Regions from separate parts of the Paenibacillus sp. FSL R10-2782 genome, predicted to be linked through region 1. Evidence: predicted binding sites of a transcription regulator. Region 1 holds the regulator's gene; the other holds the start of a gene.
The links. Region 1 encodes CtsR, which represses protease genes until heat stress. Its sites were predicted from a motif close to ATGGTCAATAAAGGTCAAACA; they were not measured.
Positions count from the first base shown of each region.

Region 2: clpP (ATP-dependent Clp endopeptidase proteolytic subunit ClpP) is a predicted target of CtsR. The motif match lies at 3,990-4,010, and genes of this name have one in related genera.

Region 1 covers NZ_CP151951.1:4,812,346-4,828,472, reverse strand. The annotation lists gene ligA (NAD-dependent DNA ligase LigA) at 1-1,168, shown strand, start outside; rRNA gene NST83_RS22285 (16S ribosomal RNA) at 1,563-3,120, shown strand; tRNA gene NST83_RS22280 (tRNA-Ala) at 3,219-3,294, shown strand; rRNA gene NST83_RS22275 (23S ribosomal RNA) at 3,551-6,480, shown strand; rRNA gene rrf (5S ribosomal RNA) at 6,633-6,749, shown strand; gene NST83_RS22265 (GNAT family N-acetyltransferase) at 6,914-8,101, shown strand; gene NST83_RS22260 (CtsR family transcriptional regulator) at 8,670-9,134, shown strand; gene NST83_RS22255 (UvrB/UvrC motif-containing protein) at 9,198-9,722, shown strand; gene NST83_RS22250 (protein arginine kinase) at 9,752-10,816, shown strand; gene clpC (ATP-dependent protease ATP-binding subunit ClpC) at 10,861-13,305, shown strand; gene radA (DNA repair protein RadA) at 13,607-14,980, shown strand; gene disA (DNA integrity scanning diadenylate cyclase DisA) at 14,993-16,069, shown strand; gene pssA (CDP-diacylglycerol--serine O-phosphatidyltransferase) at 16,124-16,127, shown strand, end outside.
Region 2 covers NZ_CP151951.1:209,730-225,856, reverse strand. The annotation lists gene tpiA (triose-phosphate isomerase) at 1-104, opposite strand, end outside; gene NST83_RS00995 (phosphoglycerate kinase) at 164-1,345, opposite strand; gene gap (type I glyceraldehyde-3-phosphate dehydrogenase) at 1,469-2,479, opposite strand; gene NST83_RS00985 (sugar-binding domain-containing protein) at 2,566-3,603, opposite strand; tRNA gene NST83_RS00980 (tRNA-Arg) at 3,839-3,913, shown strand; gene clpP (ATP-dependent Clp endopeptidase proteolytic subunit ClpP) at 4,122-4,718, shown strand; gene NST83_RS00970 (DUF4163 domain-containing protein) at 4,847-5,959, opposite strand; gene NST83_RS00965 (SIMPL domain-containing protein) at 6,196-6,954, opposite strand; gene NST83_RS00960 (HPr family phosphocarrier protein) at 7,226-7,495, opposite strand; gene whiA (DNA-binding protein WhiA) at 7,631-8,575, opposite strand; gene NST83_RS00950 (YvcK family protein) at 8,581-9,567, opposite strand; gene rapZ (RNase adapter RapZ) at 9,580-10,479, opposite strand; gene NST83_RS00940 (ROK family glucokinase) at 10,533-11,483, opposite strand; gene trxB (thioredoxin-disulfide reductase) at 11,772-12,725, opposite strand; gene NST83_RS00930 (tetratricopeptide repeat protein) at 12,765-14,546, opposite strand; gene hisJ (histidinol-phosphatase HisJ) at 14,786-15,610, opposite strand; gene hisIE (bifunctional phosphoribosyl-AMP cyclohydrolase/phosphoribosyl-ATP diphosphatase HisIE) at 15,647-16,127, opposite strand, start outside.

The sequences.
Region 1 (16,127 bases):
CATTGACGGGGCGGTACTCAAAATTACGGATATGCGCACACGTGAGGTTCTTGGCTATACCGATAAATTTCCGCGCTGGGCAGTGGCATATAAGTTCGAGGCGGAGGAAACGACCACGGTGCTTAACGCTGTTGAGTGGAATGTAGGTCGTACGGGTAAAATTACTCCACTGGCAAGGGTAGAACCGGTAGAGCTGGCGGGAGTCACCGTACAAAATTGTACACTAAACAATGCTGGGGATATCGAGCGGAAAAATCTGAAGTTCGCTTTGGGTGCTCGTGTATTTATCCGCCGTTCGAATGATGTCATCCCGGAAATTTTGGGAAAAGTTACGTCTGAGGACGACGGAGAGGAAATTATCGTACCGGATCATTGTCCAGCCTGTGGATTCCCATTGCAGCAGCGAGGGGCTCATTTATTCTGCGATAATAAGCTGGGGTGCAAGCCGCAGATTGTGGCTCGTATTTCCCATTTTGCGTCACGTGATGCCATGGATATTGAAACCTTCAGCGACAAAACAGCAATCCAACTGCATGACGAATTGGAAGTGCGCGAGCCTGCGGATCTGTATAAACTCCAATTTGATGATCTTGTGAAGCTGGAGCGATTTGGTGAGAAAAAAGCCAATAACCTTTTGGCAGCGCTTGAGAAGAGTAAAGAAAGGGATTTGGCATCATTCCTTTATGCCCTCGGTATACCAAATACAGGTAAAGCGACGACGCGCATGTTGGCTGACCATTACCGTGATTTGCACAAGGTCATGTCCGCTACAGTGGAGGAATTGATAGAATTGCCGGATGTAGGCGGGATTGTAGCTGAAAGTATTGTTGCCTTCTTTGCTGATCCATTTACCCAAGCAGGGATTGAAAAGATGTTATCCCTAGGGGTGAAGGCTCAGGCTCCCGAAGCTCCAGAGGAGAAGAAGACAGACAGCTTTTTCAGTGGCAAAACGGTTGTGCTTACAGGTACCTTGCATCAGCTTACGCGTGATGAAGCTGCTTTCAAGCTGGAGGCACTCGGAGCCCATGTGACCGGGTCTGTATCGAAAAAGACGGATCTAGTCATAGCTGGTGAAAAGGCGGGCAGTAAACTAGCCAAGGCCCAACAGCTCGGAATTGATACCATAGAAGATGAGGATGAATTCATCAGACTGCTGGAGCAAGAATAATTCGTTTGCAAGAGTACAGCCATTCCGCTCTATTGCGGGGTGGCTGTTTTGTTATCTACTGTATAGATAGGAGGTATAATAGCTACGGAAAAAGAAATTAAAAAAATGCTTGCTAAATAACTTTAGGCATGTTACATTATTAGACGTTGCTTTGAGAATAACATTTCTCGAAGCTGAGGATGCTAAAAAGAAAATCAAAAAAAGATTTGACAAGAAAGCAACCGACATGATATGATCTAATTCCTGACTCGTTGAAGAAACGAGGACAGACAAGTTCTTTGAAAACTGAACAAATGGATGATGAAAATAAAGATTTCTTCTTTATATTAAAGAAGAATCGCTAGCATTAAAAATGAGCGAATCGCTCTTTCTATAAACCAGCTTCGGTTGGTCTTTAATGGAGAGTTTGATCCTGGCTCAGGACGAACGCTGGCGGCGTGCCTAATACATGCAAGTCGAGCGGGGTTATTTTAGAAGCTTGCTTTTAAAATAACCTAGCGGCGGACGGGTGAGTAACACGTAGGCAACCTGCCCCTCAGACTGGGATAACTACCGGAAACGGTAGCTAATACCGGATACATCCTTTCCCTGCATGGGGAGAGGAGGAAAGACGGAGCAATCTGTCACTGATGGATGGGCCTGCGGCGCATTAGCTAGTTGGTGGGGTAAAGGCCTACCAAGGCGACGATGCGTAGCCGACCTGAGAGGGTGATCGGCCACACTGGGACTGAGACACGGCCCAGACTCCTACGGGAGGCAGCAGTAGGGAATCTTCCGCAATGGGCGAAAGCCTGACGGAGCAACGCCGCGTGAGTGATGAAGGTTTTCGGATCGTAAAGCTCTGTTGCCAGGGAAGAACGTCTTGTAGAGTAACTGCTACAAGAGTGACGGTACCTGAGAAGAAAGCCCCGGCTAACTACGTGCCAGCAGCCGCGGTAATACGTAGGGGGCAAGCGTTGTCCGGAATTATTGGGCGTAAAGCGCGCGCAGGCGGCTCTTTAAGTCTGGTGTTTAATCCCGAGGCTCAACTTCGGGTCGCACTGGAAACTGGGGAGCTTGAGTGCAGAAGAGGAGAGTGGAATTCCACGTGTAGCGGTGAAATGCGTAGATATGTGGAGGAACACCAGTGGCGAAGGCGACTCTCTGGGCTGTAACTGACGCTGAGGCGCGAAAGCGTGGGGAGCAAACAGGATTAGATACCCTGGTAGTCCACGCCGTAAACGATGAATGCTAGGTGTTAGGGGTTTCGATACCCTTGGTGCCGAAGTTAACACATTAAGCATTCCGCCTGGGGAGTACGGTCGCAAGACTGAAACTCAAAGGAATTGACGGGGACCCGCACAAGCAGTGGAGTATGTGGTTTAATTCGAAGCAACGCGAAGAACCTTACCAGGTCTTGACATCCCCCTGACCGGTCTAGAGATAGACCTTTCCTTCGGGACAGGGGAGACAGGTGGTGCATGGTTGTCGTCAGCTCGTGTCGTGAGATGTTGGGTTAAGTCCCGCAACGAGCGCAACCCTTATGCTTAGTTGCCAGCAGGTCAAGCTGGGCACTCTAAGCAGACTGCCGGTGACAAACCGGAGGAAGGTGGGGATGACGTCAAATCATCATGCCCCTTATGACCTGGGCTACACACGTACTACAATGGCCGGTACAACGGGAAGCGAAAGAGCGATCTGGAGCGAATCCTAGAAAAGCCGGTCTCAGTTCGGATTGCAGGCTGCAACTCGCCTGCATGAAGTCGGAATTGCTAGTAATCGCGGATCAGCATGCCGCGGTGAATACGTTCCCGGGTCTTGTACACACCGCCCGTCACACCACGAGAGTTTACAACACCCGAAGTCGGTGGGGTAACCCGCAAGGGAGCCAGCCGCCGAAGGTGGGGTAGATGATTGGGGTGAAGTCGTAACAAGGTAGCCGTATCGGAAGGTGCGGCTGGATCACCTCCTTTCTATGGAGAATCGTTTCCTGCAACGGAAACATTCAAATATGAAGCGTAAGCTTCAAAACATCATCATTCCATTTGTTCAGTTTTGATGGAACTTGTGAGGGGCCATAGCTCAGCTGGGAGAGCGCCTGCCTTGCAAGCAGGAGGTCAGCGGTTCGATCCCGCTTGGCTCCACCAATTACAACTTCATCAAAAAAACTGGATGATGATCATCCACTCTTCGGAGTTGGATCGATATTCACACAGGATACAGTTTCATCGAAACTGTCTTGCACCTTGAAAACTGGATACCGAAACGAAATTGCGTTTTAGAATATTCCTTTACGCTGATCTTGTGTAAACAAGTGAAATAAAGGTAGCTGCCTTGAATTTCATTCACACATTCGTGTGGAACCGAAATTCAAAGCAAATCGCATTTACGAAGTAAATGCTAGGTTAAGCTACAAAGAGCACACGGAGGATGCCTAGGCGCCAGGAGCCGACGAAGGACGTGGCGAACAACGATAAAGCCTCGGGGAGCTGTAAGCAAGCTTTGATCCGGGGATGTCCGAATGGGGAAACCCGGCTGTCTTCATCGACAGTCACTTTCTGCTGAATACATAGGCAGAACAGAGGCATACCAGGGGAACTGAAACATCTAAGTACCCTGAGGAAGAGAAAACAATAGTGATTCCGTCAGTAGCGGCGAGCGAACGCGGATTAGCCCAAACCAAGGAGCTTGCTCCTTGGGGTTGTGGGACGTCTCACATGGAGTTACAAAGGAACCGGTTAGATGAAGAGGTCTGGAAAGGCCCGCCAGAGAAGGTAAAAGCCCTGTAGTTCAAAACCTGTTCCCTCCGAGACGGATCCCGAGTAGTGCGGGGCACGTGAAACCCCGTATGAATCCGGCAGGACCATCTGCCAAGGCTAAATACTCCCTGGCGACCGATAGTGAAGCAGTACCGTGAGGGAAAGGTGAAAAGCACCCCGGAAGGGGAGTGAAATAGATCCTGAAACCGTGTGCTTACAAGAAGTCAGAGCCCGATCTATGGGTGATGGCGTGCCTTTTGTAGAATGAACCGGCGAGTTACGTTCCCGTGCAAGGTTAAGGTGAAAAACTGTAGCCGTAGCGAAAGCGAGTCTGAATAGGGCGACTTGAGTACGTGGACGTAGACCCGAAACCGGGTGATCTACCCCTGTCCAGGGTGAAGGTGCGGTAACACGCACTGGAGGCCCGAACCCACGCATGTTGAAAAATGCGGGGATGAGGTGGGGGTAGCGGAGAAATTCCAATCGAACCCGGAGATAGCTGGTTCTCCCCGAAATAGCTTTAGGGCTAGCCTCGGAATAAGAGTCGTGGAGGTAGAGCACTGATTGGGTGCGGGGCCCGCAAGGGTTACCAAGCTCAGTCAAACTCCGAATGCCATAGACTTGGTTCCGGGAGTCAGACAGTGAGTGCTAAGATCCATTGTCGAAAGGGAAACAGCCCAGACCATCAGCTAAGGTCCCCAAGTGTGTGTTAAGTGGGAAAGGATGTGGAGTTGCACAGACAACCAGGATGTTGGCTTAGAAGCAGCCACCATTGAAAGAGTGCGTAATAGCTCACTGGTCGAGTGACTCTGCGCCGAAAATGTAACGGGGCTAAACACGCCACCGAAGCTATGGCTTGATACTTAGGTATCAGGGGTAGGGGAGCGTTGAATGCGGGTTGAAGGTGTACCGTAAGGAGCGCTGGACTGCATTCAAGTGAGAATGCCGGTATGAGTAACGAAAAGATCTGTGAGAATCAGATCCGCCGAAAGCCTAAGGGTTCCTGAGGAAGGTTCGTCCGCTCAGGGTAAGTCGGGACCTAAGGCGAGGCCGAAAGGCGTAGTCGAAGGACAACAGGTCGAAATTCCTGTACCACCGTAATCCGTTATGAGCGATGGGGTGACGCAGTAGGGTAGTGACGCGGACTGATGGATGTCCGTCTAAGCAGTGAGGCTGGTGTGTAGGCAAATCCGCACATCGTAAGGCTGGGCTGTGATGGGGAGCGAAAATTGTAGTAGCGAAGGTCATGATCTCAGACTGCCAAGAAAAGCCTCTAGCCAGGAGAAGGTGCCCGTACCGCAAACCGACACAGGTAGGCGAGAAGAGAATTCTAAGGCGCGCGGAAGAACTCTCGTTAAGGAACTCGGCAAAATGACCCCGTAACTTCGGGAGAAGGGGTGCCTCGGTAGGGTGAATAGCCCGAGGGGGCCGCAGTGAAAAGGCCCAAGCGACTGTTTAGCAAAAACACAGGTCTGTGCGAAGCCGCAAGGCGAAGTATACGGGCTGACGCCTGCCCGGTGCTGGAAGGTTAAGGGGAGTGGTAAGTCCTTTTAGGGCGAAGCTATGAACCGAAGCCCCAGTAAACGGCGGCCGTAACTATAACGGTCCTAAGGTAGCGAAATTCCTTGTCAGGTAAATTCTGACCCGCACGAATGGCGTAACGACTTGGGCGCTGTCTCAACGAGAGATCCGGTGAAATTTTAATACCTGTGAAGATGCAGGTTACCCGCGACAAGACGGAAAGACCCCATGGAGCTTTACTGCAGCTTGATATTGAATTTGGGTACGATCTGTACAGGATAGGTGGGAGCCTGAGAGACTTGAGCGCCAGCTTGAGAGGAGGCATCCTTGGGATACCACCCTGATCGTATCTAGGTTCTAACTTGGTACCGTGATCCGGTGCGAGGACAGTGTCAGGTGGGCAGTTTGACTGGGGCGGTCGCCTCCTAAAGAGTAACGGAGGCGCCCCAAGGTTCCCTCAGAATGGTTGGAAATCATTCGAAGAGTGCAAAGGCAGAAGGGAGCTTGACTGCGAGACCTACAAGTCGAGCAGGGACGAAAGTCGGGCTTAGTGATCCGGTGGTACCGCATGGAAGGGCCATCGCTCAACGGATAAAAGCTACCCTGGGGATAACAGGCTTATCTCCCCCAAGAGTCCACATCGACGGGGAGGTTTGGCACCTCGATGTCGGCTCATCGCATCCTGGGGCTGAAGTAGGTCCCAAGGGTTGGGCTGTTCGCCCATTAAAGCGGTACGCGAGCTGGGTTCAGAACGTCGTGAGACAGTTCGGTCCCTATCTGTCGTGGGCGTAGGAAATTTGAGAGGAGCTGTCCTTAGTACGAGAGGACCGGGATGGACGTACCGCTGGTGTACCAGTTGTTCCGCCAGGAGCACCGCTGGGTAGCTATGTACGGAAGGGATAAGCGCTGAAAGCATCTAAGCGTGAAGCCCCCCTCAAGATGAGATTTCCCAGTATGTAAGACCCCTTGAAGACGACGAGGTAGATAGGTTGGGGGTGGAAGTGCAGTAATGCATGGAGCTGACCAATACTAATCGGTCGAGGGCTTATCCTAAAGTATAGAACGCAATGGAGTTTCGGATTCAGTTTTCAGGGTGTAATACCTTGAAGGTATGTAGAAGATACATACGAATACGTTGGATTTCTATACACGCAGTAGCGTGGTACCAGAAATCTGCACGGAAGAATTTACGATGTAAATTCATGTTTGGTGGCGATAGCGGAGGGGTTCCACACGTACCCATCCCGAACACGACCGTTAAGCCCTCCAGCGCCGATGGTACTTGGACCGCAGGGTCCTGGGAGAGTAGGACGTCGCCAAGCAAAAGGAAGAAGGACCATGATCTCCTTGAGATTGTGGTTCTTTTTTTATACATTTTTACTATAACCATCTGTTCCTAAGGTTGACAGAGAACCAAGGCTTTGCGACACTCTAAAGGTGTGATCTTTTTGTGGAAGTCCAAGTATACGAGCGAGGTGACGAACTTATGGAAATCAGGCAATTACAACGTGAGGAATTTGAAGCTGCTATTGAGTTGTCTCAATATGCTTTTCAGTTTACAATGTCCCCGGAGGATCTGGAGAAATCCAAAAAGAAATTCAAACCAGAACAAACTTGGGGGATATTCGACGGAAATGACTTGAATGCGAAGCTGACTTTGCTACCGTTACAGGTATACATACAGGGTCGGGTTTTTGACATGGGGGGCATTGCTGGTGTGGCAACTTGGCCGGAAAAGCGGCGCGGCGGTCTGGTTTCACGTCTTTTGACACATACACTTGCAGAGATGAAGACCGCGGGACAGAGCCTTTCTTTTCTACATCCTTTCTCCTTTGCCTTCTATCGTAAATTTGGGTGGGAAACGTATATTGAATACAAAAAGTATATTATTCCGATCGATAAATTCCCTGCCAAGCTTAAAACCGAAGGTACAGTCAAACGGGATGTAAAAGATATTTCTGAGCTGAACCAAGTATATCAAGCATATGCTTCGCGTTATAATGGTACGCTGGTACGAGATAAGGAATGGTGGCAAGAGCGGACATTAAATAAGAACTACCGGACCGCAGTGTATTACTCTGAAGCAGGCGATCCTCAGGGATATGCACTCTACAAAATTGAAGATAAGCAGCTGAATTGCGACGAACTGGTATATATTAATGAGACGGCACGGCGGGCGTTGTGGACGTATTTTGCCAATCATGATTCGATGATAACCCAGGGTAAATTCATTTACATTCCGGCTGATGATAATCTGCCATATCTACTGGATGATCCGAGAATTCAGCAGGAAATAGTGCCTTATTTTATGGGCCGTATTGTAGATGCTGATGCTTTTGTGGAGAAATACCCTTTTAAGGCCATTGGAGAGGAAATACGTTTGACCTTACATCTGACAGATCGTTATGCTCCATGGAATGAAGGAATATGGACATTGACGGTCAACGCGGAAGGGCAGGGACATTTGGACAGAGTAGATTCAAGCAGTTCTTTCGAGGGCGCTATAGAAGCTGACTTGAGTCTGGGAATCCAGTCGCTGACGGCCCTGATGCTTGGCTTTCAGCGGCCTATTGATCTGTATAAGTGGAGTCGTATTACAGGGCGCAGCGAGTCTGTATCTGCATTAGAACGAGTAATACCGGTAACACAAACATTTTTGCTGGATTTTTTCTAATTGTAACGCTCTTAAATGCTCTTGAGTCTTTACTTTTTAGGGAATATAGCTTAAATACCTTTTATAAGGTGTGGATGATTTTAACGATATTTTTCAGAACTCTTTCCGTAAAGGGAAGAGTTTTTCTTATATTGTATAAAACATAATTAGATTGCGAAAAATGATATTGACCCCTTGGCAAAAATATATTTTGTGCTATAATGTGAATATAGTCAAAGAAAGTCAAAGTCAATGGAGCCTGTAATGCTTCATTAGAATGGTGTGAATTCGCTGAGTTTTTAGCCGTATATAATACATTGACACCAACACAGCATGCAAAGACAGACCTGATCTGTAGTTAAACGTCACTGTAATCTCATGAGGATGAGGGAAGGTGTATGATTTATTAGGATTAAAGGTCACACTAGAAACTAAACGGGATGTTTTTAAGTGAGGTAAGAGAGCTGATTAGCCTCCATACAGGCTTAGATTCGTGATTTTACCGTTTGGTTAAGTTCAATATATGGCGGACTCTGTGGAGCGTGAAATGTACTGAATATTTGCGTTTCCGTTAGTGGAGGATGATGAAATGCGCAATGTTTCCGATATTATTGAACAATATTTGAAGAGCATATTGCTGGAGAGTCCCAAAGGTTTAGTGGAAATTCAGCGTAATGATTTGGCTGACCGCTTTTCCTGCGTGCCGTCGCAAATTAATTATGTAATCAGTACCCGTTTTACGCTGGAAAAAGGCTATGTGGTGGAAAGTAAGCGCGGTGGTGGGGGTTACATTCGCATTCAGCGAATTCAACTGCCCGCACAGCATGCGATCCATACCCATCTCCATCAAAGCATTGGAGAGGAAATTAGCCAATCGGCAGCAGAAGGTCTGATTTATCAGCTGGAAGAAGCACATTTTTTAAGCAAAAGGGAAGCTAGTTTAATGAAGGCCGCTTTATCAAGGGACACATTATTGCTGAAACTTCCCTATCGTGACCAGTTGCGGGCAAGGCTGCTTAAAGCTATGCTGATTTCGTTGCTGGTGGCCAGATAGCGTGTGATTCAAGATTTAGATGTAGGGATTTTCAAAAATCTTGACGCTGAAGGAGGTGCTTTTATGCTGTGCCAAGAATGTAATAAACGGCCGGCAACTTTGCATTTCACCAAAATCGTGAATGGCGAAAAGACAGAGTTTCATATTTGTGAGACGTGTGCGAAGGAAAAAGGGGAGATGATCCCTGGAACACCTAACGGCTTTTCGATTCATAGCTTGTTGTCGGGGATGCTGGATTTTGACTCCAGCACAAAGAGCCAGACTCCAGGCCACAGTGGTTCGCAAAACCTGCAATGCAAGGATTGCGGCATGACCTATGCACAGTTCAGTAAGCTGGGGCGCTTTGGGTGCCCGTCGTGCTATCAATATTTTGACAGCCGTCTGGACCCGCTGTTCAAGCGTGTGCATGGCAGCACGAGCCATGTGGGCAAGGTTCCGGTTCGCACCGGAGGCCGATTGAAGGTTAAACGGCAAATTGATGATCTGAAAAAAGAGATGCAACAGCATATTGTACAGGAAGAATTTGAATCAGCCGCTGAGCTTAGGGATCAAATCAGAAAGCTTGAAAAAGAAATGACTGAAGAGTAAAGTTTGTGAAGAGTAGGAGGGGATGCGTAATGCCCAATATCCGGTTTACGGAAAAGCCGCTAAGTGATTGGATGCGTGGTGATGCTGCGGATTCGGAGATTGTCATTAGCAGTCGGGTAAGAATTGCGCGTAACTTGCAGCATCTGCCTTTTCCCATGCTTGCTACCAACCAGCAGTCGGAAGAAGCACTTCAACGCTTGACGGATATCCTTCAGTATGATGATTTAGGACGCTTTGGTACCTTTCATACCCTGAAAATATCCGAGTTGGATGAGATCGACAAGCAGGTGCTGGTTGAGAAGCATTTGATTAGCCCTAATTTGGCGAACGAATCTCGTAACGGTGCTGTTTTGATTAGCGATGATGAATCGGTTAGTGTTATGATAAACGAAGAGGATCATCTGCGTATCCAGTGCTTATATCCGGGATGTCAGGTTAGAGAAGCTTGGGAACGTGCTATGGTTATTGATGATGCATTTGAGGCGCATGTCGATTATGCATTTGATGATCGTAGAGGCTTTCTGACCAGTTGTCCGACGAATGTCGGCACAGGGATGAGAGCTTCGGTGATGATGCATCTGCCCGCATTGGTCATGACTCATCAGATTAACCGCATTTTGTCTGCTGTTTCACAGGTAGGTCTTACCGTTCGCGGTATTTATGGTGAAGGCAGTGAAGCAGTCGGCAATCTGTTTCAGGTATCCAATCAAATTACACTGGGACAGACCGAGGCGGAAATTATCGAAAATCTGCATGGCGTAGTGCTGCAAATTATAGAGCATGAACGTTCCGCCAGGGAACGGCTGATGAATGAGTCCATGCTGCGGATTACAGATCGGGTGATGCGTTCATTCGGTATTTTGTCATATGCAGCGGTACTGGAATCTAAGGAAGCCGCACAGCGGTTGTCCGATGTACGTCTTGGCGTAGACTTGGGGATTTTGGAGCGTCCATCCACGGCAACGATGAATGAGCTGAATGTGATGACGCAGCCCGGATTTCTGCAAAAAAGCTTTGGTGATAAAATGAATACCGGTGAGCGCGATATGTACCGGGCGAAGCTGATCCGGCAAAAATTAGGCACAACCCTTTAATATAGAGAATGATCTGAAATACACACTGTGGAGGTGCAGGATATATGATGTTTGGAAGATTTACGGAACGCGCACAAAAAGTGCTTGCCTTGGCTCAGGAAGAAGCTGTTCGATTGGGACACAACAACATTGGCACGGAGCACATTTTGCTCGGCCTCATTCGTGAAGGTGAAGGAATTGCAGCGAAAGCCTTGATTGGTTTAGGGCTGGGACTGGAAAAAATTCAGGATGAAGTGGAAACGCTGATTGGACGCGGTCAAGAACAACCGACGAACATTGCCTATACTCCACGCGCCAAAAAGGTCATCGAGCTGTCTATGGATGAAGCTCGTAAGCTGGGCCATACTTATGTAGGTACGGAGCATATTTTGCTTGGTCTTATCCGTGAAGGCGAAGGTGTAGCAGCTCGTGTACTGAATAACTTGGGTATCAGCCTGAATAAAGCACGTCAGCAAGTGCTTCAATTGCTCGGCAGCAGCGAGGCTGTTTCCAGCCATCATGGTGCTCCAGCTAATGTCAGCACACCAACGCTGGACAGCTTGGCACGTGATTTGACGGCATCTGCGAAGGAGAACAACCTGGACCCTGTCATTGGGCGTAGTAAGGAAATTGAACGTGTAATTCAGGTGCTCAGTCGCCGTACAAAGAACAATCCGGTTCTGATCGGTGAGCCAGGGGTAGGTAAAACAGCAATTGCCGAAGGATTGGCGCAAAAAATTATTGCCAATGAGATTCCCGAAACATTGCGCGACAAGCGTGTAATGACACTGGATATGGGCTCTGTAGTAGCAGGCACCAAATATCGTGGTGAATTTGAGGATCGTTTGAAAAAGATTATGGACGAGATTCGTCAAGCAGGAAACATCGTATTGTTCATTGATGAGCTGCATACGCTGATTGGTGCTGGTGGAGCTGAAGGTGCCATTGATGCCTCCAACATTTTAAAGCCTGCTCTGGCACGTGGCGAGCTGCAATGCATCGGTGCGACAACGCTGGACGAATACCGCAAATATATTGAGAAGGATGCTGCTTTGGAACGTCGCTTCCAGCCGATTACGGTAGATCAGCCTTCTCCAGAAGAAGCTATTCAAATTCTGTACGGCCTGCGTGACCGTTATGAAGCGCATCACCGTGTGAAAATTACGGATGAAGCCATTGAAGCGGCAGTAAAATTGTCAGATCGTTATATCACCGACCGCTTCCTGCCGGATAAAGCAATTGACCTTATTGATGAAGCAGGTTCCAAGGTAAGGCTGAATTCCTATACGGTACCGCCAAACTTGAAACAGCTGGAAAACCGTCTGGAAGATATTCGTAAGGAAAAGGATTCGGCTGTACAAAGCCAAGAGTTCGAAAAGGCGGCTGCATTGCGTGATACAGAGCAGAAAATTCGTGAAGAGCTGGATGTTACGAAAAACCAATGGAAAGAGCAACAGGGACGTACAGATTCCGAAGTAACACCGGAGGATATTGCTCAGGTCGTTGCGATTTGGACAGGTGTTCCAGTTAGCAAGCTGAAAGAGGAAGAAACGCATCGCTTGTTGAACATGGAAGAATTGCTGCATGAGCGGGTAATTGGGCAGGATGAAGCAGTTAAGGCAGTTAGTCGGGCTATTCGCCGGGCACGTGCCGGACTGAAAGATCCGAAACGTCCAATCGGCTCCTTTATTTTCCTCGGTCCAACCGGGGTTGGTAAAACTGAGCTGGCACGCGCGTTGGCTGAATCCATGTTCGGAGATGAAAATGCGGTTATCCGAATCGATATGTCCGAATACATGGAGAAGCATTCCACGTCCCGCCTGGTAGGAGCGCCTCCAGGATATGTTGGATATGAAGAAGGCGGCCAATTGACTGAGAAGGTACGTCGTAAACCTTACTCCGTCGTACTGCTGGATGAGATTGAAAAAGCACATCCAGAAGTATTCAACATTCTTCTGCAAGTGCTGGAAGATGGACGTCTGACGGATTCCAAAGGCCGTGTTGTCGATTTCCGCAACACACTCATCATCCTGACATCCAATGTGGGTGCACAGGCGATCAAACGCAACTCCACGCTCGGCTTTACAGCTGTTGTGGACGCTGGTGCGGATTATGATAACATGAAGGGCAAAGTGATGGATGAACTGAAGAAAAGCTTCCGTCCCGAGTTCTTGAACCGGATTGATGAAATTATCGTTTTCCATTCTCTCGAAGAAAAACACATCGCCGAAATCGTGTCCCTCATGTCCGAAGAGCTGCGTAAGCGTCTGAATGAGTACGAGGTGGACTTTGAGTTGACAGACAAGGCTAAGGCATTCCTTGCGAAGGAAGGCTTTGATCCGGCGTATGGTGCGCGTCCACTACGTCGTGCAATCCAGAAGCATATCGAGGACCGTCTGTCTGAGGAGTTGCTGTCGGGTAATATCACTAAAGGTGATTCTCTCTTTATTGATGAAGAGAACGGTGCGTTGACCGTTACAAAAAAGGATAACGTATCCGCGAAGTCCTGAGCAGGCAATAAAAGTTAACGATAATCAATCGGCTTTTGCCCAAAAGGATAGAGGTACGATAGGTTAGCACAATAAAAGAAGTACGAAAGGGTGTCTCGCAGGCTGAAAAGCTGTGGCGAGGGCACCCTTTTTGTGTATAAAGCTCTGTGGAGCGGTCGGATAAGAGCTTTGGAAAAGTTTGTGATATCGCTTTACGTCCGCCAAGCTTCAATGGTAAACTTTTATTGTTACAGCTCTTTCCGGCTGTATGAAGATAAATCCGACATTGATAGTTGTCAAATAAGGAGCCAAGGAACAAAGTATGGCTAAAGTGAAAACTAAATTTTCCTGTACAGAGTGCGGTTATGAATCGCCCAAATGGTATGGAAAATGTCCCGGATGCCAGGCATGGAATTCCATGGTGGAGGAAACGGAAAGCGTTGTAAAAACTCAAGGAATGGGTTCTTCCCTTCTTACTCATAGCACAAAAGATAAGCCACTCCCTATTATTGAGGTGGAGAGTGGCAAAGAAGCACGAATTTTGACGGGAATTGGCGAATTGAATCGCGTGCTCGGGGGAGGCGTGGTGCCGGGTTCACTGGTTCTGGTGGGCGGTGATCCAGGGATTGGGAAATCTACGCTTATGCTACAGACATCGAATGAGCTGGCCTTAACCGGTCTGAGGGTGCTGTATGTGTCAGGTGAGGAATCGGTCCGCCAGACGAAGCTGCGTGCAGACCGCCTTGGTGCCTTGTCCCCCAACCTATACGTATTATGTGAGACGAATTTGGAGACGATTGAAGAAGCGGTGGACAGCCTGAAACCGGAGTTTCTGGTGATTGATTCTATCCAGACCGTATATTTGCCTGAGGTGACGAGTGCGCCGGGGAGTGTAGCACAGGTGCGGGAATGTACTTCACGTTTTATGCGGATTGCCAAGGGACTAGGTATTGCAACGGTGCTGGTAGGACATGTGACCAAGGAAGGGGCCATTGCAGGCCCGCGTCTGTTGGAACATATGGTCGATTGCGTGCTTTATTTTGAAGGAGAGCGTCATCATACGTATCGGCTATTGCGTGCAGTTAAGAACCGCTTTGGTTCTACGAATGAAATTGGTATTTTTGAAATGGCTGAAAGCGGCTTGCGTGAGGTGTCGAATCCTTCGGAGCTGTTTCTGTCCGAACGACCGCTGGGGGTGGCTGGTTCGACTGTCGTTGCCAGTATGGAAGGAACCCGACCTGTATTGGTTGAGCTGCAAGCGCTGATTGCGACCACGCATTTTCCTTCTCCACGCCGAATGGGTACAGGGGTTGACCATCATCGAATGGGATTGATTATAGCCGTGTTGGAAAAGCGGATGGGCATGTTTTTGCAAAATCAGGATGCGTATCTAAATGTAGCTGGAGGCGTAAAACTGGATGAACCAGCGGTGGACCTGGCAATAGCGGTGAGTATTGCTTCCAGTTTTCGAGATGCGCCTACCAAGCCGTATGATGTGATTTTTGGCGAGGTAGGGCTGACGGGGGAGGTGCGTGCTGTATCCAGAGCGGAGCAGCGTGTGCGGGAAGCAGAGAAGCTGGGTTTTAAACGGGTGATTATGCCGGAAAAGAGCCTGAAGGGCTGGACGCATCCGAAAGGGATACAGATTGTAGGAGTAGGAACGGTGGCAGATGCATTGGCAGCCGCATTAGATTAGGGGGCAATGAGAATGAAAGAAGCGAGCCAACTGGATAAAATGAATGATTTGCTGCGGCTTGTGGCACCGGGAACTCCCTTTCGCGACGGACTGGAAAACGTGTTGCGCGCCAAAACGGGCGCTCTTCTGGTCGTTGGCTATAGCCCGGAGGTAATGGAGGTCGTGGACGGCGGCTTCTCGATTAACTGTGATTTTTCGCCGAACTATTTGTATGAACTTGCCAAGATGGACGGCGCAATCATACTGAGTGAGGATTTGAAACGGATTTTATACGCAAATACGCAACTGATTCCTGACTCTTCCATCTCCTCGATTGAAACGGGTATTCGTCACCGGACAGCGGAGCGGGTTGCCAAGCAAACTGGCAAGTTAGTCGTGTCGATTTCTCAGCGGCGTAATATTATTACGTTGTACCAGGGAACGCTGCGATATGCGCTCAAGGAAATCGGGGTTATTTTAACGAAAGCTAATCAGGCCATTCAGACGCTGGAAAAGTATAGATCCGTGCTGGGGCAAGCCTCAACGAATTTAACTGCATCTGAATTTGAAGAGTTGGTGACCATGCCTGAAGTTGTAAATGTTATCCAACGGATCGAAATGGTGCTGCGCATCAAAATGGAAATTAAACGATTTATCAACGAGCTGGGGAATGAGGGCCGTTTGATTAGCATGCAGATGGATGAGCTTGTCAGTAATATTGAGGAAGAGGCTTGGCTGCTGTATAAGGATTATGCCAAAGACGATAGCGATGAGAAAATCCGTGGCATTATATTGGGTCTCAAGCGTTCCACGGACGATGAGCTGCTGGATGCAAATCATATTGTGCGTTTGCTGGGTTACCCGTCTTCGGCTGCGACATCAGAGGAATATATCGTGGCGCGCGGTTATCGGGTGTTGAACAAAATACCGCGTCTACCGAATGTGATTATTCATAATCTGGTAGAGCGTTTTGGACGTTTTCCGCAAGTCATGACAGCGACGATTGAAGAACTGGATGAAGTGGATGGCATTGGAGAAGTCCGTGCACGCACCATTAAAGAGGGACTCAAACGATTGCAGGAACAAGTTTTCATTGACAGGCAAATGTAAATGTAATACAGTGAAAGGATTATAATGGAACAATTCATACATTGAGGTGAAGAGATGA
Region 2 (16,127 bases), 1.0 Mb from region 1:
ACCCCTGCAACCTCTGCTTTGCCTTTGATCTCTTCGATGAAGGTTTTAGCTTCTGGTACGGTTTTAAACATCTTCCAGTTACCCGCAATAATCGGTGTTCTCAATGGTTTCAACTCCTAACTATTAGGTGCCCTAAAGCATTTATTATGCGCAGTACGTTTGATTACTTATCGTTAAGTGCAACAACACCCGGAAGTGCTTTGCCTTCCATAAATTCAAGGGATGCGCCGCCACCAGTAGAGATATGATCCATTTTGTCAGCCAGATGGAATTTCTCAGCCGCTGCTGCAGAATCGCCGCCACCAATGATGGTATATGCTTCTGTTGTTGCGCAGGCTTCCGCTACTTCACGAGTACCGCCAGCGAAAGGCTCGATTTCAAATACGCCCATAGGTCCATTCCAAACAACCAATTTGGAGTTTTTGATCACATCTGCATAGATTTTACGAGTTTTCGGACCGATATCCACGCCTTCCCAATCTGCAGGAATACCGTCGATGTCCACAATGTTCGTGTTCGCTGTAGCGCTGAAATCGTCAGAAACAACGATATCTACCGGAAGATAGAATTTTTTGCCAAGCTTCTTCGCTTTTTCGATAAATCCAAGAGCTACATCCAGTTTGGATTCATCCAGCAGGGATTGACCCACTTCATGCCCTTGAGCTTTAAAAAATGTATAAGCCAAACCGCCGCCAATAATTACGTTATCTGCAATATTCAGCAGGTTGTCGATCACGTCGATTTTGTCTTTTACTTTGGAACCGCCGATAATGGCTGTAAAAGGACGATCTGGGTTTGAAAGAGCTTTACCGATTACAGACAATTCTTTCTCCATCAGCAAGCCGGAAACAGCCGGAAGAAGATGCGCGATACCTTCTGTGGAAGCATGAGCACGATGCGCTGCACCAAATGCGTCATTCACGAAAATGTCAGCCAGTTCAGCAAATTGCTTTGCCAGTTCAGGATCGTTTTTCTCTTCTCCTGGATAGAAGCGTACATTTTCAAGCAACAGCACGTCGCCGTTTTGCAGTTCAGCTACTTTCGCTTTAACAGCCTCACCAACTGCTTCGTCCACTTTAACTACAGGCTTTTTGAGCAACTCAGACAAACGCACGCCAGCAGGAGTCAGACGCATGGATTCAACGACCTGACCTTTTGGACGTCCAAAGTGACTCGCCAAAATAACTTTTGCACCTTTTTCAATCAGGTAGTTAATCGTTGGCAAGGTTTCACGAATACGCTTGTCATCCGTAATTTTACCGTCCTCAACCGGAACGTTAAAATCTACACGAACAAACACCCGTTTTCCATTCAGTTCTATATCACGTACGCTCTTTTTGTTCATCTCCATATTCCTCCGCACCCTTTTAATTTTACGAAACAGGAATTTAAGGCACATTTTGATATATAAAGAGCGGAAACAATAACTGCTGTTTCCGCTCTATGATGTTGCGCGATGAGACTGTTCTTATTTAGCCAATTTAGCGAAGTATTCCAACGTACGGATCAATTGTGCTGTGTAGGACATTTCGTTGTCGTACCAAGCTACAGTTTTCACCAGTTGTTTGTCGCCAACAGTCAGGACTTTAGTTTGAGTTGCATCAAACAAAGAACCGAAAGTGATACCTTTGATGTCGGAAGAAACGATCTCGTCTTCAGTGTAGCCGTAAGTTTCAGGATCGGAAGCTTCTTTCATCGCAGCGTTGATTTCTTCAACAGTTACATTTTTCTCCAGAACAGTTACCAGCTCAGTCAGGGAGCCAGTTGCTACCGGTACACGTTGAGCCGCGCCATCCAGTTTACCTTTCAGTTCAGGAATTACCAGACCGATGGCTTTAGCAGCACCAGTTGTGTTAGGAATGATGTTTTCAGCTGCAGCGCGAGCACGACGGAAGTCGCCTTTAGCATGCGGAGCATCCAAAGTGTTTTGGTCGCCAGTGTAAGCGTGAATTGTAGTCATCAGGCCTTCAACGATACCAAATTTGTCTTGCAAAGTTTTAGCCATAGGAGCAAGGCAGTTTGTTGTGCAAGAAGCACCAGAGATTACAGTTTCAGTACCGTCCAGAATTTCATGGTTTACGTTGTAAACGACAGTTTTCATGTCGCCAGTAGCTGGAGCGGAGATAACAACTTTTTTAGCGCCGCCTTTCAAATGTTTCTCAGCAGCTTCTTTAGTTGTGAAGAAACCTGTGCATTCCAGAACGATATCTACACCCAGGTCTCCCCAAGGCAGTTCTTCAGGGTTGCGGTTAGCCAAAACTTTAACTTCTTTACCGTTAACTTTGAAGAAGCCATCGTGTACTTCTACTTCTCCTTGGAAAGTACCTTGTGTTGTATCATATTTCAACAGATGTGCCAGCATTTTGGAATCTGTCAAGTCATTAATTGCTACTACTTCAATACCTTCCACGTTTTGAATCCGGCGGAAAGCAAGGCGTCCAATACGTCCGAAACCGTTAATACCAACTTTAACTGTCATGAGTGAGTTCCTCCCAAAGTTCGTTTAGTTTATATATTCAAGACAGACCCGAAAGCCCGTCAAGACAACACATTTAATCAATCGCATTAACTTTTTAAATAACGGCTTACAATCTCGGCAGCAGCGCCTTCGTCGGTGACAAGAATATCTTCCTGCCCGAAACGCAGCACCGCATGAATAGCGGCCGCCTTGCTCTTACCTCCAGCTACGCCTAGAATCGTCTCGGTTCGCCTGATATCCTCCAAACGTAGTCCAAGCGTCAGCATTTTGTGAACCACAACGCCGTCTTCGTTAAAATAATAGCCAAACGATTCGGCAACCGCGCCCTCACTGCTGATCTGGGCAAAGGTTTCAGGGTCGAGCTTACGTCTACGTGCCATAGCTATGGCGTTGCCTATCCCGTGAATGATGATCCGACTCTCTCGAATCAGGCTTAAAATATCCTGAATATTCGTATCTTCAAGCAGGGAGTTGTAAGCATGATTGCTGAGCAAATCCGGTACATGGAGCAGACGGTATTGTGAGCCGACCTTACGAGCCATTGTGGAAGCAATTGTGTTCGCCTGCATTTCCATGCTTTCTCCCAAACCCCCACGTGCCGGTACGAACCATCCGCCCTTAAGTGGGCCATTAGCAGGTAGTGTCAGTTGGTCCGCCACGTCGGCAATCGTCGTGCCACCTGTTACAGCGACCACATCCTCGTCGTCCATAACACTCAGCAGTGCTTTTGCTCCAGCACGACCCAACTCCTGCTTCGTTAAAGGAGAAGCATCCGAATCCCCTGGAACGACAACCACCTTCCTCAAACCATAGGCTTGACGAATCTGATCCTCCAATTGGGACAGGCCGAACAAGTTGTTCGCAATCGGCTCCAGTTGTTCCAGCAGATCCAGTCCTGCTTTGCTCACCTTCATGCCCACACTCTCAATCTCAATCAGCCCTTGGGCTTTAAGAAGATCGGTCTCGGCGCGCAACACGCGCTCGGTCATGTCCAGTGAAGCCGCCAGCGTTCTGCGTCCAATAACATCGGACAGCATAATCTGATGCAGGATTGTGTACCTTTTTTTCAAAACATCCATGAGGTCGGGCAGAAGCTGCTTCTGTATTTCTAATATCTTTCGCATGCTTTCCACTCCCGCACACTTCTAAGTTCTTTCTCTAATGCTATATCACTAACTGGTCTCAAAACGTCCCGGGTTAACTTTTTAAGTCCCACGTATATCTTACCCAATATTTGCTCCACATGCAAGTCTATCTGAACCTATATTTCTCAACTTTTTATGTGAATATGCGCACGTAATAAAAGCTTGCAATTCAATGCCGTATATCATATAATCATCTTTGTTTCCAATTAGCTGTGCGCCCGTGGTCCAACGGATATGACGTAGGCCTCCGGAGCCTGAGATCGAGGTTCGATTCCTCGCGGGCGCGCCATTTTATATGATGTTTAAATTCTTCTATATACTGTTTTAACCAATAAGAGCGCAGAGGGCTCTTTTTTTTGACTATTAGTTTGACTTTCTTTGACTTTTTGTTTGAAATTGTTTATCATGTAGTTAATACGGTAACAGTTTATAAATAGGGACGTGTAATCGGCATGTCCACCAAATCCATTAACGATATTAAAGGGAGGTTTTTTGACGTGAGCTATGTTCCTATGGTAGTAGAACAAAGTAACCGCGGCGAACGCGCCTATGACATTTATTCCAGACTGTTGAAGGATCGCATTATTTTGTTGGGCTCGGACGTCAATGACGTTGTAGCCAACTCTATTATTGCGCAAATGCTGTTTTTGGCTGCCGAAGATCCTGAAAAAGACATTCACTTGTATGTTAATAGCCCTGGCGGTTCGATCACAGCCGGTATGGCCATTTTCGATACAATGCAATACATTAAACCTGACGTGTCTACAATTTGTGTTGGTATGGCGGCTTCTATGGGTGCGTTCTTGCTGAACGCAGGTGCCAAGGGCAAACGTTTTGCTTTGCCGAACAGTGAAATTATGATTCACCAACCATTGGGTGGTGCACAAGGCCAGGCAACGGATATCGAAATCCGCGCACGCCGCATTCTGAAAATGCGCGACAAATTGAACCGCATTCTTGCAGACCGCACAGGCCAACCACTGGAACGCATTGAAAAGGACACAGACCGTGACTATTTCATGTCCGCAGACGATGCCAAGGAATACGGTATTATTGATAAAGTGCTAACTAGCTCTTCTCCAGAAGGTGTATAAGAGAACGAGTTATTGCCTCTGACTAGCTGGTAAACGGAAAAAGCTGCCCCGGATGTTCGTATCTGGTAGGCAGCTTTTCTTGGTTATTGTTCATTTTGTATAGGTAATCCGACTATTATCCATTTGTACTATGGATTCTGTCCCGCGAAAGGCTTACCACCTTGAGGTAACAGTTGGCTAAACGAGTAGGTGAACTCAGGAATCCCATACGCATATGGTGTATATTCATATAGATCAAAAACAAGCGTCAAACCACTATTGGTTACATAAAAATTCGGATTAGCTGCAAGCTCCTTAAATCCACCGAAACCTCCTGCGTCAGCCTGAAGTGCATCAAATTTTTTCTTCAGGTCACTATTGAGGAACTTTTTGTAATTCGGGTTAGCTTTCAGCACGTCAGACAATTGAAGCATTTTGCCATCCGACAGCGAGAACGTATACCCTTTACGGACGGTCATGCCATGCGCACCACCTGTATACGAGTAATCCTGCATAATTACACTCAAAATACCGTCCTTATTATAAGCAATTGCAAAATCATTGCCAAACTCATACGGTCTTTGCGCCGTAGCGCCTCCCTCAGCCACTTGCTTTTTGCCTGCTGCCAGCACTTCTTCCGCATGCTTTTTAAGCACACCGTTAATCGCCTGCTGAGCTTCGGCATTCAACCGGCTACCACTGATTTGCGGATATTTGACTTTGTAGGTCACCTCGGAGTCACTTGTAGCTGCAAGGGATTGGGAGGTAATCGTGATCGGATTCAGCTGGCTTTTGCTCAACGCTACTGTTTTCTCTGCTGCATTCCACTGAGCGTCTATTCCTAGATAGTCTTTCAGCAGACTCATAGGAATGTACAGTTTCCCGGCGATCTGTTTGGCATCCATATTGCGTGTGCTTATTCCATTGACATTGACATAGGAACCATCGGAGGAAGGGGACATGATGTATAGAATATTGTACCCGCTGCCTACGGTATATGTCGCTGATTTGGTATCATAGCTCACCGGAATTCCCAGGCTGTCGCGCAGTGCTGCTACTGGAATGAGTGTGCTTCCGTTTACCTGGACTCCTTTGGCTGCCAACGTTTTACCGTTCCAATGGATAGAAATACCTGGCTGCTGTGCTGTAGCCTGTTGTTTGGATGAAGCCGCCTCACTATAGGAAACGGGAACAACTGTGACTCCTGCTAAAATTCCCGCTGCCAGCAGTGCGGAGCCCCATTTTTTCGTGTGCTTGTTCATATTAAGTATTCCTCCTGTTGTAGATGTGCGTACTCTATGTGTGTTGATTACTTTACTTATTATATCTATACCCCTATGTTCGTAGTTTACAATCTGTACACTCCCCGATTTCAATCTGTACATCTAGTAGGCGCCAGCTGTTACAGACTCATTACAAAATAGTTTCGGCTTATAAAAAAAGCCAGCAAGGCATCCTGCATAAAGCAGGCGCTTGTGGCTCCGTTATCATCTGTACGTTAGTTCAATTCGTATTGTGCCGACACTTGGACTTTCACAGTCACTTGACCAGATTGTATCTCTGTTCCACCATTTGTATCAAAGAGTGCCTTGTTCATAGCAGTCTCACGTTGTGTGAAGGTTTGGGCATCTCCCCCATCTACCGTTACGTTCAAGAGAGTTCCAAGCCCGCGTTTGGTTGCCTTGGCTACAGCACTGGCTTTGGATTGAGCATTTCCCAACGCCTTGGCAATCGCCTCTTCTTCATAAGCTGAAGAGTTTTCTACTGAAAAACGCACATTATCCACGTTGTTCGCTCCAGACTGTGTAGCCTCATCCAGTAACTGACCAATTTTATCCAAATTACGGTACTTGACGGAAAGTGTATGGTTGGCAATGTAGCCTTTGAGCTTCTGACCTTGTTTTTCGTCGTAGGTATAGTTAGGCTGTACGTAGAACTGGCTCGTCTGTATGTCATCAGCACTGATGCTCCACTTTTCTTTCAGCAGTTGTGTGACCTTACTTATTTTAGAGGCGTTGGCTTTCTGAGCAGCAGCGGCTGTATTTCCTTCAGATTGTACGCCGATGGATAAATAGGCAATATCGGGCTTAACCAATACTTCCCCGCTGCCGCTCACATTAATTACACTGCTAACCGTCGTAGCTGCTGACGCGGCATAGGCACGATCTGCTCCTGTCCATAATCCTCCCGCTACTACTCCTGCCAATAATGCTCCTGCCAGAACCGCTGTATTTGCAGCTTTTGTCCAATGTTTCATCATATTCGCCCTCTTTTCTTGATGATGTGTGTACCTTCCAGACGGAAACAAAGAGAAAAGGTTGCAGTTAGGCGTCACATTTTCCGAATAGAATACCATCACAGAATGTAAATTACTTGTAGCTTGGGCCAAACACAGTGTCGGTATTCAATGAGACCACATTGGATAAGCCCAACGGGGGGATTGCCCACTCTGTTTTTTCGGGTACAAAAAAAGCCCCAAAGGGGCTTTTCACTAAGAGCATATACCATATCACAAAACAGATGTTTGTTTATTGATTTTCCAGCTCTACCTTACTAACCAGACTTACTAAAGCGTTTACAGCCTGCTCGGCGTCCGCACCTTCAGCACTAATGTAAATTTCAGTACCTGTACTGATAGCAAGGCTCATAATACCCATAATACTCTTGGCATTAACTTTTTTGTCTTCTTTTTCCACAAAAATCTCGGATGAATATTTATTCGCTTCCTGTACGAACAACGCAGCAGGTCTGGCGTGCAGTCCTGTTTTCAAGCGTACGACTACCGGATGTTTTGACATGTCAGCTTACCCCCTCATCAAATAAATCTGGACACTACTTACTCCATTTTATTTATCACATTATAACATTAACCCGGGACAGACACTAGAAAAAAAACTAAAAAAACCGGGGCAGAAGCCCCACAGACACTCCTTTTATGGAATCAGGCCGTTTTCTCCCCTGATTTTGTCAGCCATCTCGTCAATTTTGCGAAGTCGATGATTGACACCCGACTTACTCACAACCCCTTTGAGCATTTCCCCGACTTCTTTTAAATTCAAATCAGGATGAGCGAGACGGATTTCCGCCACCTCGCGCAGCTTATCTGGCAGCGTATCCAGGCCAACTTCTCTCTCCAGCAGCTTGATATTCTCAATTTGCCGGACAGCAGCTCCAATCGTCTTGTTCAGATTAGCCGTTTCGCAATTAACAATCCGGTTCACGGAATTGCGCATATCACGCATGATGCGGACATCCTCAAATTTGAACAAAGCCTGATGCGCCCCAATAATGCTAAGTAGCTCAATGATCTTTTCGCCTTCCTTGATGTAGAGAATAAAGCCTTTTTTTCGCTCAATACAACGGGCATTCAGATGAAACTCATTCGCCAGATCGACCAGCGCCTGGCAATGCTCCTCATACATCGAGGAAATCTCCAGATGGTAAGACGAACCCTCCGGGTTGTTCACAGAACCACCTGCCATAAAAGCGCCTCGCAAATAAGCCCGCTTACAACAGTTTTTCCGAATGATATCCCGATTAATCCCGTCCGTGAACAAGAACCCTTCTGATACGATATAAAGATCCTTTAACAGCTCTTGTACACCGCTAGGAATGCGGACAATGTACACGTTATTTTTTTTCAGACGCATTTTTTTCCGTACAAGCAGCTCGATATGAACTTGAAAATGTTTTTTGATCAAGGAGTAAATCCGCCTTGCAATCGCGGCATTTTCTGTGGACACATCCAATATCACCCTTTTATTGGACAGTTGTACGGACCCGAGCATACGTATGAGCGCAGATAGTTCCGCTTTTTCACAGCAGGGCTGGCTTTCAATCATCGTAAGCTCTTTTTTGGTTTGTGCCGCAAAGGACAAGGGACTCACCTCCTTCTTAATATCCAGTTTTGTACCAATTGGTAAATGTGCTGGCTCAGTTTGTCGGCATCATGCCGTAAATAGGTGCGGAACAGAACAAGCGTATCTGCAACCACTTTATATCCCCGGTCGGTCAGCTCTCCCATGTCTACTTGAACTGGCTTGGCTCCCTGCTCGGCATACATTTCCTGTACTTGGGGCGGAATATCTCCATTATTGACAATTACATAATCAAACAAATGATGCCCTACATGCTCATAAATAGCCTGCAAGTGGTCTCCTACGGTATATCCATCCGTTTCACCCGGCTGAGTCATGACGTTGCAGACGAATATTTTGATGGCGTCAGATTTCACCACAGCCTCTGCAAGCTTCGGTACGAGGAGATTAGGCAAAATGCTGGTGTACAGACTGCCAGGACCAATCAGGATCGCATCAGCTTGATTAATGGCCTCTACAGCCTCAGGCAACGGCTCCACGTGAGTCGGTTCAAGAAAAACACGTTTGATTCTGCCGCCCGCTTCCGGGATTTTGGATTCACCGGTAACCACCGTGCCATCCTCCATTTCGGCACTCAGCACAACGCCTTCTTCAGCCGCTGGCAGCACACGCCCCCGTACAGCAAATACACGGCTAAGCTCACGCACCGCCGTCACAAAATCACCCGATATATCGGTCATCGCCGCTAAAATCAGGTTGCCCAGACTATGGCCTGCCAAGCCTGATCCTGCGCCGAAACGGTATTTCAGCATATCGGACATCACCGGCTCTACATCAGCCAGTGCAGTCAATACATTTCGAATATCCCCCGGAGGGGGCATTTGCAGCTCACTGCGCAATATCCCGGAGCTTCCGCCATCGTCAGCGACTGTAACAATGGCCGTTATATCCAGCGGCTTTTGTTTCAACCCCCGCAGCATGACGGACAAGCCGGTTCCGCCGCCCATAACAACAATACGAGGGCGCTCCCGTTGTGATCCGGTCTCTTTCATGTTTTCACCTCATTAATGCCGGTCCCGATCAGCATCCCGATGTGAAACAGAAACTGATTCTGTTTCACTGGCACCCAGCATTTTTCCTAAATATTCAGATATCGCGACAGAACGATGCTTACCGCCGGTACACCCGATACCGATAATGACCTGGCTTTTGCCTTCCTTGCGGTATTGCGGAATCAAAAAATGTAACATATCCAGCAGCTTGGTCAGGAATGCCTGAGTCTCTGGCCATTTCATAACATAATCATACACATCACTATCCTGTCCGGTGTGTGGCCGCAATTGGTCCACATAGTGAGGATTGGGCAGGAAACGCACGTCGAATATGAGATCGGCATCAATGGGAATACCATATTTGAAGCCGAAAGAGGTAATGTTTACGGAAAGCATGCTGCTCTCCAGATGAGAAAATCGGGAAATAATCCGCGTCTTTAAAGTTGCAGGCTTCATCACACTTGTATCAATGACCTGTGTTGCCGAGCTTTTCAGCTCCTCCAGCATTTTGCGCTCCAGTCGTATTCCGTCCAGAGGCATACCATCCGGAGCAAGCGGGTGACGGCGACGGCTTTCCTTGTATCGCTGTACGAGAACACCGTCGTTGGCATTCAGGAACAAAATCTCACAATGAATCGTAAAATGATCCTTAATATAGTTCAATGATTCCGACAAAGCTGTAAAAAATTCTCGTCCGCGCAAGTCAATCACCAGCGCCACTTTACCTATCTTACCGTTGGACTGCTCGATTAGTTCAGCAAACTTGGGAATCAGCACAGGCGGTAAATTATCAACGCAGAAGAAGCCCAAATCTTCCAGGCTTTGCACTGCAATGGTCTTCCCTGCACCTGACATTCCCGTAATAATAATGAGTGTTGCCCACGGCGCAGCGTTTTTTAGGTTGTCTGTCATATGGACTTCCCTCTCCTTTTGCTTCAACACACTCTATGTCAGTAACCTATGGATCAGGAGCGCAGCAGCAAACCCGCTGCTCCTACGATACCTGCGTCATTGCCAAGCGCCGCCGGAACAATAAATACCCCTTGCTGGAGTGGCTCAGGTGTCAGTTTGGCATATACCAGACGCATCTCTTCGAACAAGAAATCGCCTGCTTTGGAAACACCACCGCCTACAATAAACAGCTCCGGGTTTAGCACGGTGGCAACCGCTGCCATAGATTTACCCAAATAAAAGGCAGCCCGCTTCACGATACGCAACGCAACCTCATCCCCGGCCTTGGCTGCATCAAATACTTCTTTGGCTGCGATTTGATCTACCAGCGCCAGGGAAGTCCGATCTCCACGTTCCACAGCGTCATTTGCCATACGGATAATGCCCGTTGCGGAAGATACGGTTTCCAGACAGCCCATTTTGCCGCAGCCACACTGAATGGCCTCCAAATCCGGTACGACGCTAATGTGGCCAATTTCTCCGGCCATACCTGAGAAGCCCTGATAGATTTTCCCATTGATAATAATACCACCGCCTACACCCGTACCCAGGGTATAGCATACGCAGTTTTCTATGCCTTTGCCCGCCCCGGCCCAAGCTTCGCCAAGTGCAGCGACGTTAGCATCGTTGTCTATTTTTACAGGCTTGCCGATCCGTTCTTCCAACAGCGCACGAATCGGTACGTCACGAAAGCCAATGTTGGGAGCGAGAACTATAATACCTTCGCGAACATTCGTAAAACCGGCAACGCCCGCTCCGACACCCTTCAGTTGATCCCATTCATAAGGAGATTGCTCAACAATGTGCCGCACATATTTTTCGATATTGCTGATCACAACGTCTACGCCCTTAGCTGTTTCCGTTGGTCCTTCGTATGTGTGCAAAAGCTGTCCGTCTTCATTACAAATGCCCACCTTGATTGCTGTACCGCCCAAATCGACACCCACATAGATACTTTCAGACATGTTCCAAGCCACCTTTATGTTTACTTAAAAACTGTGTATGAAATATATGATTAAAATCTTGAACTTATAATAGTTACCTACGTTCCAACTATAATTGAAGCCCCCGTTACGGTCAAGGACACTTCCCTGTTGAAAAGTGCAGGATTAGCGGAATTCCAAGTCTCATATTCCATAAAAAGGAGAAAGCCTGTGCAGATGCAGCAGGCTTTCTCTTCCTGAATCTAAGACACGGCTTAACAGGGCCTACCCTAGCCCCTACCTTAGCCATACTGTATCCTGTAGCTTTCTTTATTGATCCAGTGTTTCGCTCCAGTCATGAACAGCGCTGCCTTCGAGATATTTCTCGCAGTCCATAGCCGCCATGCAACCCGTTCCCGCAGCCGTAATGGCTTGACGATAACGGTTATCCTGCACGTCCCCGCAGGCAAATACCCCGGGAATGTTCGTTTCTGTCGTTCCAGGCTTCACTTGAATATAGCCATGATCGTCTGTACTGATTTGACCGTTCAGGAAGCCCGTATTAGGCGTATGTCCGATTGCCACGAAAACACCATCTGCCTCGATCAGCTCATCCTGATTCGTCTCATTATTGTGTACCTTCAAGCCCTTTAATCCCGTCTCTCCCGTTACGACCTCCAAAGGAGTCCGGTTTAACGCCCAATGTACTTTTTCATTTTCCCGTGCGCGATCCTGCATAATTTTAGATGCCCGCAGCTCATCGCGACGGTGAACCAAGGTTACACTGGAAGCAAACCGGGTCAGGAAGCTCGCTTCCTCCATGGCTGAATCGCCACCACCCACTACAATGATCTTTTTCTCACGGAAAAAGAAGCCGTCGCAGGTGGCGCAAGTGCTGACTCCGCGTCCTACATTGTCCTGTTCACCCGGAATACCGAGATATCTGGCGGATGCTCCTGTAGCAATAATCACCGACTCCGCCTCAATGATGCCTTTTCCCTCTACCTTCACTTTAAAAGGACGCTTGCTGAAATCCACTTCTTCTACCCAGCCGGAAGTAAATTCAGCGCCAAAGCGTTCGGCCTGCTTGCGCATGTTATCCATCAACTCAGGTCCGAGGATGCCTTGCTCAAAACCCGGAAAATTTTCAATTTCAGTCGTTGTGGTAAGCTGCCCGCCGGGCTGCATTCCCTCAATGATCAGTGGATTCATGTTTGCACGCGCCAAATAAATAGCTGCTGTGTAGCCTGCAGGACCTGTACCAATAATTATGGATTTATACATACGTTTGTTGCCTCCTTTAGGTGGTGTTTGGAGCAGGTATCAGACCTGCTTTTTAAACGTGGAGAGCGGCTGTTTCATCTTCTGCTTGATACCGCACACGCTGTCAATCTGGCGTGCATAGCGGCTTACGGTCGATACGGAAATACCATAACGGTCAGCTACTTCCTGATAGGTCACCGAATGATGATTCATTTTGGCTGTCAAGTATTCCAGCGCCGCTGCCCATCCCTCAGTATGCTGAACAATCGGGACCTCCGGGGCAAGCCGATCCAGATATTCCAGCCAAAGTGACCTCAAATCGCGCTGCATGACCGGATCGGACGGCTTGCTCATCACGTCAAGTACCTTATCCAGCACTGCCTGCCATTCTGGATGGACAGTTGAATGGGCAGGCACCTCATCTTCGGATACGTGGTGAACCTTCTCTGACTCTGGTCGCAGAATTCGTTCCATTTCCTGATTTGTCTCCTGTATATCCTTAACTGGCGGCTCCGTCAGCTCTTGCAGCACCTGCAAGGCGCGCCGTTTCAACTCGCCTTCCTGATCCGGGTCTTCTACGAAGGATTCCAATGCCTGCCGCACCTCATCGTCACCGATCAGGCTTAGCGCCTGAATGACTTGAAGCTGTGTCGCTCGATCGCCGTGGCGCAACGCCCAGAAGAAGGAAGACCGGATTAGCGGGTCCCGCTTCATACTGTCAGGCACCTGGTCAGCTCCGAACTTCTCCCACATGCGGAATTGTTCCTCAAAGGGGAGGTGGTAATGGTAGCTAAGCACTTGTAGCGGTGTACCCTCCTGCTGGAGCTCCTCCAGCCGGGACAGGAAAAACCGCGGAACTTCCGAGGAAGCATCCTGCTTTTGCAAATGCCCCCACAACCGCCGGGCTTCTGCATATCTTCCCGTATTGCTGGCAGCCACTGCCGTATAATGATACAGGGAGGCGTCATCATTATTCTCTCCGCCGCCTTGAAGCAACCTGCGGAAATGTCTGTAAGCCTCCTCATGACGTCCGAGAATCCCCATCGTAGTAGCCAGCTTGAATACCTGCTCCTCCTGAAATGGTATGGTGACCGTCAACGTTTGAATCAGACGATCCAATTCAGGGCCGCCGCCCTCATGCTGATAAAAGATCGCCAGGTTGCATAGCGCATGCAAGTTACCCGGTTCATCCTCCAGCACCCGAAGAATGGTAGACTTCGCATTTTGAAACAGTCCCATGTAGTAATACGCCAGCGCCAGATTGTTCCGCGCAGCGAACATGTCCGGCTGTTCCTCTGAAATTTGCTTAAGCAATTGGGCCGCCTGAGCAAACTTCCCTTCCTCCAGCAGGACACGGGCCTGATCATGCTCGACCACTCCCTGCCGGGCCTTAATGCGGTTCAGCTTGGTTGGACGGTCCAACTCATAATAGAGCAGCTCCATCATTTCCTCGGCTTCATCGAGAAACTGTCCTTCTTCGTCCTCCTCCAAATACGTGACCAAGGCTTTCTCCGCTTCTTCAAACTGCTCCATATTGGCGTAATTATTCGCCATATAGAAGTAACACTCTGTCATCGACGGGTCTACGTCGCTCAGAACAGAGGACAGGATCTCATTCGAACCTGCATAATCCCCCATCTCTGATAATATACCCGCCATATTGCAATGATTCACCGGATTATCCGGTTCATATTCAACGGCTTTGCGAAAATATTTCAATGCCTTGTCATAATGATTGCGATCAAGCGAGCGCACAGCTTTCTCAAAAAAGAAAGATGCGTCGAAACGCAAAACAATAATCTTAGGGCTAGGTCCCGAAGCTCGCAGATGTTTCCCTTTCATAAATAACAAAGGCACCTCCTTTAACTGTAACTGGCATGTTCATACCCTTCAGTATACCACAACTTCAAAACGACTTGACAGTAGGGTATACCTCATCCCAAAAAACGGAACCTGGCTCTGGCTCAGCCGCTGAAAAATGAGTGAATAAGCCAAATAGCCGCACGCGCCTTCATGTGTAAAAAGGCAGCGTTCGGCTGGTCATCGGGCTATATAGGCTATATTTAGGCAGAACATAGACATCAAAGCGTCAACGGCACCGTCGAGCGCTCACGCTGTCGGAATACGGCAAGCTCACGATATCCGACCTCATGCAAAAGCGCACGCGCCTTCTCCAAATGCTCGGACAGCTTCGCCGGATCATGTGCATCCGAGCCTACCGTCAGCGGGATGCCCAGCGACAATGCCTCCTCCAGCATGCGTCGGCTCGGGAACATCTCCGCACAGGGCTTGGATAGCCCCGATGCGTTCAGCTCGATCGCCCGCCCGCTGCGGGCAACGGCCGATAGTGTGGAGCGCTCCAGCTCGCGCAGCTCCTCCGCTTCCTCCAGCTTCGGATAGTGGCCGAAGCGCTTAATGACATCCAGATGCCCCATGATGTCATACAATCCGGTAGCTGACGCTTTGGTAACTGCATCATAATAAGTGCGGTACACCTCCAGCACATTTTTACCTTCCCAATGGTGTACCTGGCGATAGTCCGTGACATCCCATTCACCTAGGAAATGGACCGAGCCAATCACATAATCCCACGGATACGCAGTGATGATGTCTTCGATTTCCCGTTCCCAGCCCTCAATGTAGTCGCCTTCCAAGCCGACACGAATGTCAATCTGTCCCTTATAACGTTCCTTTAGTTCCAGACATTCTTCCACATATCGGGGCAGCTCTTCCATAGGCATCGCCATCTCCGGGTAATAGTCGGCCGGATTTACATGCAGTAGCGGCATATGATCGGACAGGCCGAGCTGATCCAGTCCCAGCCGAATACCCTGCTGCACATACTCTTCCAGATTTCCCATCGCATGACCACAGCGGGCATGATGCGTATGATAGTCAATTTTCATGCGGCTCTCCCCTCTCTCAGCGCTACATCACCCATTTTAATCACGACGGGGACGCTCATGACGACGGTTCAGCTCAGCCAGCACATCATCCAGCGGCAGCTTGCGCTCCTGTAACAGTACCAGCAAGTGATAGATCAGATCACTGACCTCCAGACGAAGCTCCTCATTATCCTTATTTTTGGCAGCAATGATCGTCTCGGACGCTTCTTCGCCAACCTTTTTTAGAATCTTATCCACGCCTTTGTCAAAAAGGTAGGTCGTATAGGCCCCTTCAGGACGTGTCACTTCCCGCTCCTTAATGATTGCTTCCAATTGGGCAAGCACTTCAAAGCGGTCTGATGCCGCATGAGCCGTGCCCGTTTGAGTCGTCACCGACGCTTGGCCCCCGGCATTTTCCTTAGCAGGAGCTACAGCTGTTCCTGGCACGGAAATATCACGGAAAAAGCAGCTCGTTTCTCCGGTATGGCAGGCGGGACCATTGGGAATTACACGGACGAGCAGAGCGTCACCGTCACAA